Regions from separate parts of the Streptomyces cadmiisoli genome, predicted to be linked through region 2. Evidence: riboswitches for the same ligand, from Rfam matches in the RefSeq annotation. Region 2 holds a riboswitch; the other holds the start of a gene.

What was found. Region 2 has a riboswitch for cyclic di-AMP ahead of DN051_RS20925 (M23 family metallopeptidase). Riboswitches for the same ligand answer to the same signal wherever they lie in the genome.
Region 1: linked by a shared signal. The riboswitch ahead of DN051_RS11310 (M23 family metallopeptidase) and the one ahead of DN051_RS20925 (M23 family metallopeptidase) in region 2 are both predicted to bind cyclic di-AMP.

The regions. Positions count from the first base shown of each region.
Region 1 is NZ_CP030073.1:2,695,266-2,700,355, forward strand. It holds gene DN051_RS11290 (bifunctional GNAT family N-acetyltransferase/acetate--CoA ligase family protein) at 1-274, opposite strand, end outside; gene DN051_RS11300 (HPr family phosphocarrier protein) at 460-741, shown strand; gene DN051_RS11305 (GntR family transcriptional regulator) at 1,025-1,720, opposite strand; gene DN051_RS11310 (M23 family metallopeptidase) at 1,910-2,674, opposite strand; cyclic di-AMP (ydaO/yuaA leader) riboswitch at 2,688-2,852, opposite strand; gene DN051_RS11315 (M16 family metallopeptidase) at 3,054-4,442, opposite strand; gene DN051_RS11320 (M16 family metallopeptidase) at 4,439-5,090, opposite strand, start outside.
Region 2 is NZ_CP030073.1:4,828,398-4,833,487, forward strand. It holds gene DN051_RS20905 (dihydrofolate reductase family protein) at 1-440, opposite strand, end outside; gene DN051_RS20910 (MarR family winged helix-turn-helix transcriptional regulator) at 504-1,019, shown strand; gene DN051_RS20915 (GTP cyclohydrolase II) at 1,146-1,796, shown strand; tRNA gene DN051_RS20920 (tRNA-Met) at 1,987-2,060, shown strand; cyclic di-AMP (ydaO/yuaA leader) riboswitch at 2,396-2,554, shown strand; gene DN051_RS20925 (M23 family metallopeptidase) at 2,566-3,603, shown strand; gene DN051_RS20930 (aldo/keto reductase) at 3,724-4,668, shown strand; gene DN051_RS20935 (PrsW family intramembrane metalloprotease) at 4,724-5,090, opposite strand, start outside.

The sequences.
Region 1 (5,090 bases), 2.1 Mb from region 2:
TCGCGATGAACTCGCCGCCGATCGTGGCCGCGAGTCCCACCCTGTCCACGAAGTCGTGGTGCGTGAAGCGGTGGACGTCCTTGGCGGACAGACGCGGGTAGGGCGCGAAGAAGCGGTAGTACTTCGATTCGTCGGAGACCTGCTCGTAGAAGCTGACCAGGCGCTCGGCGTCATCAACGGTGATGGGGCGGACGCGCGCCGTGCCGCCGTCGCGCAGCACCACGTCGGCTTCCCAGTGGGCGGGGTACTCGCTCCGTTCCGACGAGCTCTGCATGCGCCCCAGAGTACGGCTCGCGTCCGACAACGGCGCGAGGCAGTCTGTGGTCTGTGGAAGCACGAGCGTCGGGCCGAGGCCGCGGTCCGGCACTGCCCGGGGCCGACCACGGGGCGGCACCGGGCACACTTCACGATATGGGAAACTGGTCTAGACAACCCTGAACACCTGAAGGGCAGCATCACATGGCTGAGCGCCGCGTCAACATCGGCTGGGCCGAGGGCCTCCACGCCCGCCCCGCCGCCATCTTCGTCCGAGCCGCCACGGCCGCAGGCGTCCCGGTGACGATCGCCAAGGCCGGGGGCAACCCCGTCAACGCGGCCTCCATGCTCGCCGTCCTGGGCCTGGGCGCCCAGGGTGGCGAGGAGATCGTCCTGGCCTCCGACGCCGAGGGCGCCGAGGTCGCGCTCGACCGCCTGGCCAAGCTGGTCGCCGAGGGCCTCGAGGAACTGCCCGAGACCGTCTGACCGCCTCGCGCGGCGGTCACCGAAGCCGCGTCGCCCGTCCCGGGCGGCGCGGCTTCACCTTTTCCGGCGGCGCGGCTTCGCCCTTCCCGTCGCGGCGCGACTTCACGCTCCCGGCGGCGCGGCTTCGCCCTTCCCTGACGGTCCGGGAAATTTTCCGTGACGGGCACACCCATTCCGCACGGGCACGCCTTTGAGGCGCGCACGTGAATTCCCGCCGCACCCGGAAAAGGGCAGGGCTAATACGCTGCCACCGAATATCTCCTCTTTGTATACGGTGCATGTGTTAATTCCGCAGGCCCGACATGTTTACGGGATGTTGCGAAGTCCTCACACGGTCGGAGCGGGCCTGGCCGCCGGGAAACCGGAGCCGGTGCGCGGTGGTGGCGCGCTCCGTGTGCAGGGCTGTCAGTGCCCGCGCCCGCTCGCCGTCGCCGCGCGAAACGGCGTCCACGATCGCGCCGTGCTCGGTCCAGGACTCCACGGGCGCGGCCGGAGCGTCCACGGTGTACATCCAGGCGATCTTGTGTCGAAGCTGGGTCAGCATCGCGATCAGAGCCGGGCTGCCGGAGGCCTGCGCCAGCGTCTCGTGGAACCAGCCGCCCAGGGAGCGCAGATCGTCGCTGTTGCCCCTCCTGGCCCGCTCCTGGCCCAGCCGGACGAGACCGCGCAGAACCTTCATGTGGGCCTCGGTGCGCCGCTGCGCGGCCCGCGCGGCGCCCAGCGGCTCCAGCAGCATGCGCATCTCCAGCAGGTCGGCGGCCTCCAGTTCGGTGGGTTCCGCGACGCACGCGCCCGCGTGCCGCCGGGTCACCACGAACCCCTCGGCCTCCAGGGTGCGCAGTGCCTCCCGGACGGGGACGCGCGAGACGCCGTAGCGGCGCGCGAGGAGTTCCTCGGTGAGCCGGCTGCCGCGCTCGTGGACACCGGCAACGATGTCGTCCCGGATCGCCGTGCACACCGAGTGCGCCGGAATACGCATGACCGACCTCCGCCTTAATCCCCGTGAAACGTCGACGAGTGACGCGTGTTCGTGACTCTATTCCAATGAGCTGGAATCTCCGACGGCGGGCCGGAATCCATAGATATTTTTTGGACAAACAGGCACCGGAAACACCGAAAGCCCCGGTTCGGTGAACCGGGGCTTTCGGGTGGCGCGGGGGGTCCGTCGTCAGAGGCTCACGCCGTGCGAACGGAGGTAGGCCACGGGATCGACGTCCGAGCCGTACTCGGCGCTCGTGCGGGCCTCGAAGTGGAGGTGCGGTCCGGTGACGTTGCCGGTGGCGCCGGACAGGGCGATCTGCTCGCCCGGGGTGACCGTCCGGCCGACGGAGACCGCGATGGACGAGAGATGGCTGTACTGGGTGTACGAGCCGTCGTTCATCCGGATGACGACCTGGTTGCCGTACGCCCCGTCCCAGCCCGCCTCGACGACGGTGCCGGAACCGACCGCGTGCACGGGCGTGCCGCTCGCGGCGTGGAAGTCGATGCCGGTGTGGCTGCCGGAGGACCACAGGGAACCGCCGGCCTGGTAGCCGGTCGAGATGTAGGAGCCGCCGATCGGCGGGACGTAGGTGTTGAGGCGCTTGCGCTCGGCCTCGCGGGCGGCGCGCTCCTTGGCCTCGCGCGCCTCCTCGGCCCGCTGCTCCGCGAGCTTCTTCGCCGCGGCCTCCGCGCGCCGCTCGGCGGCGGCCTCCTCGGCCGCCTGCTGCTGCGCGACCGCCTGGGCGTCGATCTGCTCGGCGACCGAGTCGCCCAGGGTGATGACCGGCATCAGCCCGGTCTGCTCGGCGGCCGGTTCGGCGGCCGACGCGGAGACGGCCAGGGTGCCGATGACGCCGGTGGTGGTGAGCGCTGCGACGCCCGCCGCACGGGCGGTGGTGCGCTGCATCCGGCCGGGACGACGATGCTTCCCGGTGGCGCGGGTGAACGCCATGTAGTGGCTTGTCCTTTCCTTCCTTCTCGCCTACCGGGTTAGCTGACGGGTTCGGAGCAGGAAGGTCTCCTACGGACACCCTCGCTGGGCGCGGGCGTCCGATTCACCCCAGGGACTGCATCATTGGGTCCCCGGCTCCCCTGGCTCGCGCCGTACGGGGACTCGGCGATGGCTGTCCGGTGCCGCGGACGCGGCGCACTGCGTGACGGACAGCCCGGATGACGCTAAACGGGGCATCTTTCAATCCCCAAACGGAACACCGCTTTTGTAGCGCATGCCACAGGCCAGACAGGCAACCTCTCCCCCAATCCGGACATAAGGGAGCCCTGGTGACTCTTCCTTCACCAGGGCTCCCGCGCGCGTGCCGCCGTCCGGATCCCTACTCGGCCGGAACGACGGTCACTTCGCCGATGCCCAGAGCCTCGACGGGCTCCTTGATCTGCGCCGCGTCACCGACGAGAACCGCCACCAGGCGGTCCACCGGGAAGGCGTTGACGACGGCCGCGGTCGCCTCGACGGTGCCGGTCGCGGCGAGCTGCTGGTACAGCGTCGCCTGGTAGTCGTCGGGGAGGTGCTGCTCGACCTGGTCGGCCAGCGTGCCCGCGACGGCCGCCGCGGTCTCGTACTTCAGCGGCGCCACCCCGACGAGGTTCTGCACGGCGATGTCCCGCTCGGCGTCGGTCAGACCGTCGGCGGCGAGCGTCCTGAGCACCGTCCAGAGGTCCTCGAGCGCCGGGCCGGTGTTCGGCGTGTCGACCGCGCCGCTGATGGCGAGCATCGCGGCACCGCTGCCGTCGGGCGCGGAGCGCAGCACCTGGCTGAACGCGCGCACGCCGTACGTGTAGCCCTTCTCCTCGCGCAGGACGCGGTCCAGACGGGAGGTGAGGGTGCCGCCCAGGCAGTACGTGCCGAGGACCTGGGCGGCCCACACGCGGTCGTGGCGGTCGGATCCGACACGACCGATCAGCAGCTGCGTCTGTACGGCGCCGGGCCGGTCCACGACGACGATCCTGCCGCGGTCGTCGGCGGTCACCGGCGGCACGGGCCGCGACCGGGCCGCGGAACCGGTCCAGGCGCCCAGCGTGTCGCCGAGCAGCGCGTCGAGGTCGACGCCGGTGAGGTCGCCGACCACCACGGCGGTCGCCGTCGCGGGGCGAACGTGCTTCTCGTAGAAGGCGCGGACCGCCGCGGAGTCGATGCCGGCCACCGTCTCCTCGGTGCCCTGGCGCGGCCGGGACATGCGCGAGGTCGCGGGGAACAGCTCCTTGGAGAGTTCCTTGGCCGCGCGGCGGGCGGGGTTGGCCAGCTCGTGCGGGATCTCGTCCAACCGGTTGCGGACGAGCCGCTCGACCTCGCTGTCGGCGAACGCGGGCGCCCTGAGGGCGTCGGCGAGCAGGCCGAGGCCCTTGGCCAGGCGGGACGCCGGAACCTCCAGGCTCAGGCGGACACCGGAATGGTCGGCGTGCGCGTCGAGGGTGGCGCCGCAGCGCTCCAGCTCGGCGGCGAACTCCTCGGCGGAGTGCTTGTCGGTGCCCTCGGAGAAGGCCCGCGCCATGATCGTGGCGACTCCGTCGAGGCCGTCCGGCTCGGCCTCCAGGGGCGCGTCCAGCAGCACCTCCACGGCGATGACCTGCTGGCCGGGGCGGTGGCAGCGCAGGACGGTCAGGTCATTGTCGAGGCTGCCTCGGACAGGGGCCGGGAAGGCCCAGGGGCGGGCCTCGCCCGCCTGCGGCTGCGGGTGGAATTCCATCGCGGCGAGCTCGGTCACTTGGCCGCCTCCTCGTCCTCGTCGGTGGCGGCGGCTTCCGCGCCCTCGGTGTCATCGGCTTCGCCGGACGTCGGCTCGTAGACGAGCACCGCCCGGTTGTCGGGCCGCAGGCGGGCCTTGGCGACCTCCCGGACCTCCTCCGCCGTGACGGTCAGCAGGCGCTGGACGGCGGTCAGGGCCAGCTTGGGGTCGCCGAACAGCACGGCGTACCGGCACAGTTCGTCGGCGCGGCTGGCGACCGTACCGAGACGGTCCAGCCACTCGCGCTCCAACAGGGCCTGGGCGCGCTCCATCTCCTCCTCGGTGGGGCCCTCCTCGGCGAACCGGCGCAGCTCGTCGTCGACGGCGGCCTCGATGACCGGTACCTCGACGTCTCCGGACGCCTTCACGTCCAGCCAGCCAAGGGAGGGCGCTCCGGCCAGCCGCAGCACGCCGAAGCCGGCCGCGACGGCCGTACGGTCCCGCCGGACCAGACGGTTGTACAGGCGGGAGGACTCGCCGCCGCCGAGGATCGTCAGCGCCACGTCCGCCGCGTCGCACGCGCGCGTGCCGTCGTGCGGGAGCCGGTAGGCGGCCATCAGCGCGCGCGAGGGGACGTCCTCCTCGACGACCTCGCGCAGCTGCTCGCCGATGACGTCGGGCAGCGAG
Region 2 (5,090 bases):
CCGCGCACGTCGTGCAGATGGGTGAGCAGGGCGCGCCAGTCGAGTTCGGGTCCGAGCGGTACGACGTCCGCGGCGAGGTCCGAGGCCTTCAGCCGACGGGCGCCGTCCTCCGTCGTGTAGACGACCTTGTCCCCGCCCGTGTGCCAGAACTTGGCGGCCGGGTCCAGGTCCCCCGAGCCGCTGACCGTGACCTTCAGCGGATACGGAGGCTTCCCGGCGGCCACCCGGCCGGCGCGGCGTTCCGCCGAGTTGACCAGCAGCCGGGGGTTGTCGGCCCGGATCGTGCCCGCGCCCACCAGGATGGCGTCGACGGACGCCCGTACCTCGTCGACCCGGTCGAAATCGGCCGGGCCGGAGAGCAGCAGGCGCTCGGGGCCGGTGTCGTCCAGGTAGCCGTCCAGCGAGACGGCGGCGGACAGCAGGACGTGGGGGAAGGGCATCGGCGCACCCATCTGGGAGACGGCGGGCTTGGTTCAAGTTTTAAGCAAAACTACACTGGCGGCATGACGACTCGCTGGCTCACCCCCGAGGAGCAGCGCGCCTGGCGCGCGTACATGGCGGCCACCCTCCTGCTGGAGGACGCGCTCGACCGGCAGCTCCAGCAGGAGGCCGGCATGCCTCACCTTTACTACTCCATCCTCGCGAACCTCTCCGACGCCGCGGAGCACCGGCTGCGCATGACCGACCTGGCCGAACGGCTGAAGATCACCCGCAGCCGGCTGACATACGCGGTCGCCCGGCTGGAGAAGGACGGCCTGGTGCGGCGCGAGGGCTGTCCGTCGGACAAGCGGGGCAGTGTCGCGGCCCTGACGGACGAGGGGGTGGCGGTGCTGGAGCGGGCGGCTCCCGGTCATGTGGAGACGGTGCGCGCCCTGCTGTTCGACCGCCTCACAGCGCAGCAGGTGGGCCAGCTGGAGGAGATCTTCCTGAGCGTCACACAGGCCCTCCAGGGCGACGACGCGCGCTGCGCCCCCACCGATGTCCCGTGGCTGCGCCGCTCGTCGACCTCCTGCACGTGACCCGCGTCACGCGGCCGCCGGGGATCCCCGCAAACTCGTTGCTTCAAAGTTCAAGCATGGAGTAGGGTCCTTGATCGAAGAGGCTGCTTCAAAATTGAAGCAGCCTGGACGGAATCGGAGACCCGCATGCCCGACCTTCCCGCCGCCACGCCGCGCGCCCGCGTCCGGGTGCCGCTGCGCTTCCAGGACGGCTACGGCGTCGACGCCGAACTGGTCACCTTCCACGGTCTGGCCGACGGCCAGGAGCACCTCGCCGTCGTCCTCGGCGCCCCGGAGCCCGGCGCCGTACCCCTGGTCCGGCTGCACTCCGAGTGCCTGACCGGCGACGTCTTCGGCTCGGCCCGCTGCGACTGCGGACCGCAGCTGCGCGAGGCGGTCGAGCGCATCGCGACCCGCGGCGGCGTCCTGCTGTACCTCCGCCAGGAGGGCCGCGGCATCGGCCTCTACAACAAGCTCGACGCGTACGCCCTCCAGGACCAGGGCCTGGACACCTACGCGGCCAACACCGCGCTCGGCTTCCCGGAGGACGCCCGCGACTACACGGCGGCGGCCCAGATGCTGAACGCCCTGTCGATCACGGAACTGGACCTGCTCACCAACAACCCCGACAAGGCCGAGCAGCTGCGCGGACTGGGCGTCGCGGTCCGCGACCGGATCCCCACCGGGGTCTTCACCACCGCCCACAACGTCCGCTACCTGCGCGCCAAGGTGCTCCAGACGCAACACACCCTGCCGATCGCCCGGTTGACGGAGTTCTCGGACCTCAACGCGGGCTGAGCGGACCTCGCGGCGGCGGCCGGGCTCCGCCGGCCGCCGTGCGCCCACGGGCCCGCGCCGCGCCCGGCCCGCTCCCCTGCGCAGCCCGCTCTCCGCCCCGCTGCGGGGGGCGAAATCGCCGGTCGGGACCCCCGGAGGGGCAGCGTGTCACTTTCGGTCCCGAACATGACGTACACTGGAGTCACAACGACGCGGGGTGGAGCAGCTCGGTAGCTCGCTGGGCTCATAACCCAGAGGTCGCAGGTTCAAATCCTGTCCCCGCTACTGAAGGCTTGAGGCCGGAATCCAGTTTTGGATTCCGGCCTCAAGTTTTTTCCGCATTTTCTCGCGGGCGCACTCGGCACACATTCGATCCGAGTCGATCCCCGCTGTCACGGCATGTGACCGGGCGAACGCCCTCCGCATAACAACTGACACACGGTCAGATCAGGTATTCCGCGCAGTCGGTGGTCAACTCGCCCGATTTTCTCCACTCATGACACCGTACGTCCACCTGGAATTCGTTAATGATCAAGTGGAACCGCTTGGAAATCAGGCCCCGGTTCTATTAACGTCCGATAACGCAGCGCGGTCGTCCCAGCCGTCACAAGAGGCGGCTCCGTGCGCACGCGCCGAATCCCGCAAGGGAACCGGGGAACCACCGAACATGGGGTGAATCGGGCGTAAGTCGCCGATATCGGCTGGCTGATTTACGCGCGTAGGAGACCTTCCTGCTCCGAACCCGTCAGCTAACCCGGTAGGCGAGAAGGAAGGAAAGGAGTACGCCCACGTGGCGTCCAACCGGCCTGCCCCAGAAGCCCCCTTCGCGCCGACCCAGAGTTCTGGCGACACCATCGTCTACGGGGGTCAGCGCACCGACGAGGGCCCCTGGGAGGAATGGAATCCCACCGCGGAGACCGTTCGCCCCGTACGTGGCCGGCACCGCGTCTCCAAGCAGCGTGGCGGTGGGCTCGCCCGCAGCTCCACGGTTCTCGGCGTCGGCGTCATCGCCGCGGTCGGCGCGGGCGGCATGGCCACCGCGCAGACCGGCAAGCCGCCGGTGGCGATATCGATGCCCGACCTCCCGGCCGTGGGCTCGCTGATCTCCGACGACTCGGACAAGGGCACCCCCGAGAGCGCCGCCCCGCTCAGCGGCATCGGCATCACCACCGAGCAAACCGCCGAGGGCACCACCGACGCCGGCGAGGCGCTGCGCGCCCGGATCATCGCCCAGGCGGAACAGCAGCAGGACCAGGTGGACGCCAAGGCCGCCGCCAAGGCCGTGGCCGCCGCGCAGAAGGCCGCCGCCGAAGCCGCCGAGAAGGCCGAGAAGGAGGCCGCGGCCAAGGCCGCCGCCGAGAAGGCCGCGGCGGAGGAGGAGGCCCGCGAGAAGGCCGAGGCCGAGCGCCTCGCCGCGCTGGCCAAGCAGTACACGCTGCCCACCTCCTCGTACACCCTCACCTCGACCTTCGGTCAGGCCGGCTCCCTGTGGTCCTCCGGCTACCACACCGGACTCGACTTCGCCGCGCCCACGGGCACGCCGCTCAAGGCCGTGCACAGCGGCACCATCACCGAGGCCGGCTGGAACGGGTCGTACGGCTACAAGACCGTGCTCACCCTCGATGACGGCACCGAGATCTGGTACGCCCACCAGTCCTCCATCAGCGTCAGCGTCGGCCAGAAGGTCACCACGGGCGAGGTCATCGGCCGGGTGGGCGCCACCGGCAACGTCACCGGGGCCCACCTGCACCTCGAGGTCCACTCCGGCGGCGCGGACGGCGGCATCGACCCCCTGGCCTGGCTGCGCAGCAAGGGACTCACCCCCTGACAGCGGCTCTCCGCGAACCCCGGCGGTCCTGACGACAACCCCCCGACGTCAGGGCTGCCGGTCCCGGCGCATGCGGAACAGCCGCCACCGGGGCGGGAGTTGACCTTGTCCATGACGTCCATGACTTCTCTCCGCCCGCTCGGCAGCACCGATCTGAACGTCTTTCCGCTCGCACTGGGCGGAAACGTCTTCGGCTGGACCGCCGACGAGGCGCAGTCCTTCGCCGTGCTCGACGCCTACGCGGCGGCCGGCGGCAATTTCCTCGACACCGCCGACTCCTACTCGGCCTGGGTCACGGGCAACCGGGGCGGCGAGTCCGAGACGATCATCGGCAACTGGCTCAGGGCGCGCGGCAACCGGTCGGACGTCGTGATCGCGACCAAGGTCAGCCAGCACCCCGAGTACCAGGGCCTGACCGCCGGCACCATCAAGGCCGCCGCGGACGCCTCGCTGCGCCGTCTCGGCACCGATCACATCGACCTCTACTACACCCACTTCGACAAGCCCGAGGTGCCGGTAGAGGAGATCATCGGCGCCCTGGACGAACTGGTGGCGGCCGGCAAGGTGCGCCACATCGCCGCCTCCAACATCTCGCCCGAGCGGCTGAAGGCGTCCCTGGACTTCTCCGAACGCGAGGGCCTGGCGCGCTACGTGGCGCTCCAGCCGCACTACAACCTCGTCTCCCGCGAGACCTACGAGGGCGCGCTGCTGGACGTCGCCGCGCAGGGCGGACTGGCCGCTGTGCCGTACTACGGGCTCGCGGCGGGCTTCCTCACCGGCAAGTACCGTCCCGGCACGGCGGTCGACAGCCCGCGGGCGGCGGGCGCCGGGAAGCACCTTCGGACCGAGCGCGGTCGGCGTGTCCTGACCGCCCTGGACGAGATCGCCGCCGCCCACGACACCCGGCCGGCGACGGTCGCCCTGGCCTGGCTGGCGTCCCGGCCGACGGTCGCCGCGCCCATCGCCTCCGCGAGGACGGCCGGACAACTGCCGGCGCTGCTGGCAGTGGCGGAACTGCGGCTGACGGAGGCGGAGCTGCACCGGCTGACCGAGGCCGCGGCCTGACCCGCGGACACCTCGGGCGCGCGTGCGTGACACGCGGGTGCCGGTGGCGTACGGGTCACGGCCGGTACGGGTTGTAAGCCGGTTGCGCGGGATACGACGGGTACGTGGGGTACGGGTGTTGCCCGGGGTGTGCGTGTTGCCCCGGGTGCGGGTGGTGTGCCTGGTGTCCGGGGTGTGCCTGGTGTCCGGGGTGCGGGTGGTGTCCGGGGTGCGGTGCCGCCGCCGGGCCGTGGGCAGGCGCCGCCCACCCCTGCATCGGCCAGTACGGCGCGGCCACCGGCACCGGCGGCGCGGTGATCCGCGCCGCGTACTCCAGGGCCGGCCGCGCCACCTCACGCCGGTTCCACAACTCCCGCAGCAGCTCGCCCTCCCGGGCGGCGAAGTCCGCGCGGGCCCGCCCCCGGCGCCCCTGGTGCCGCAGG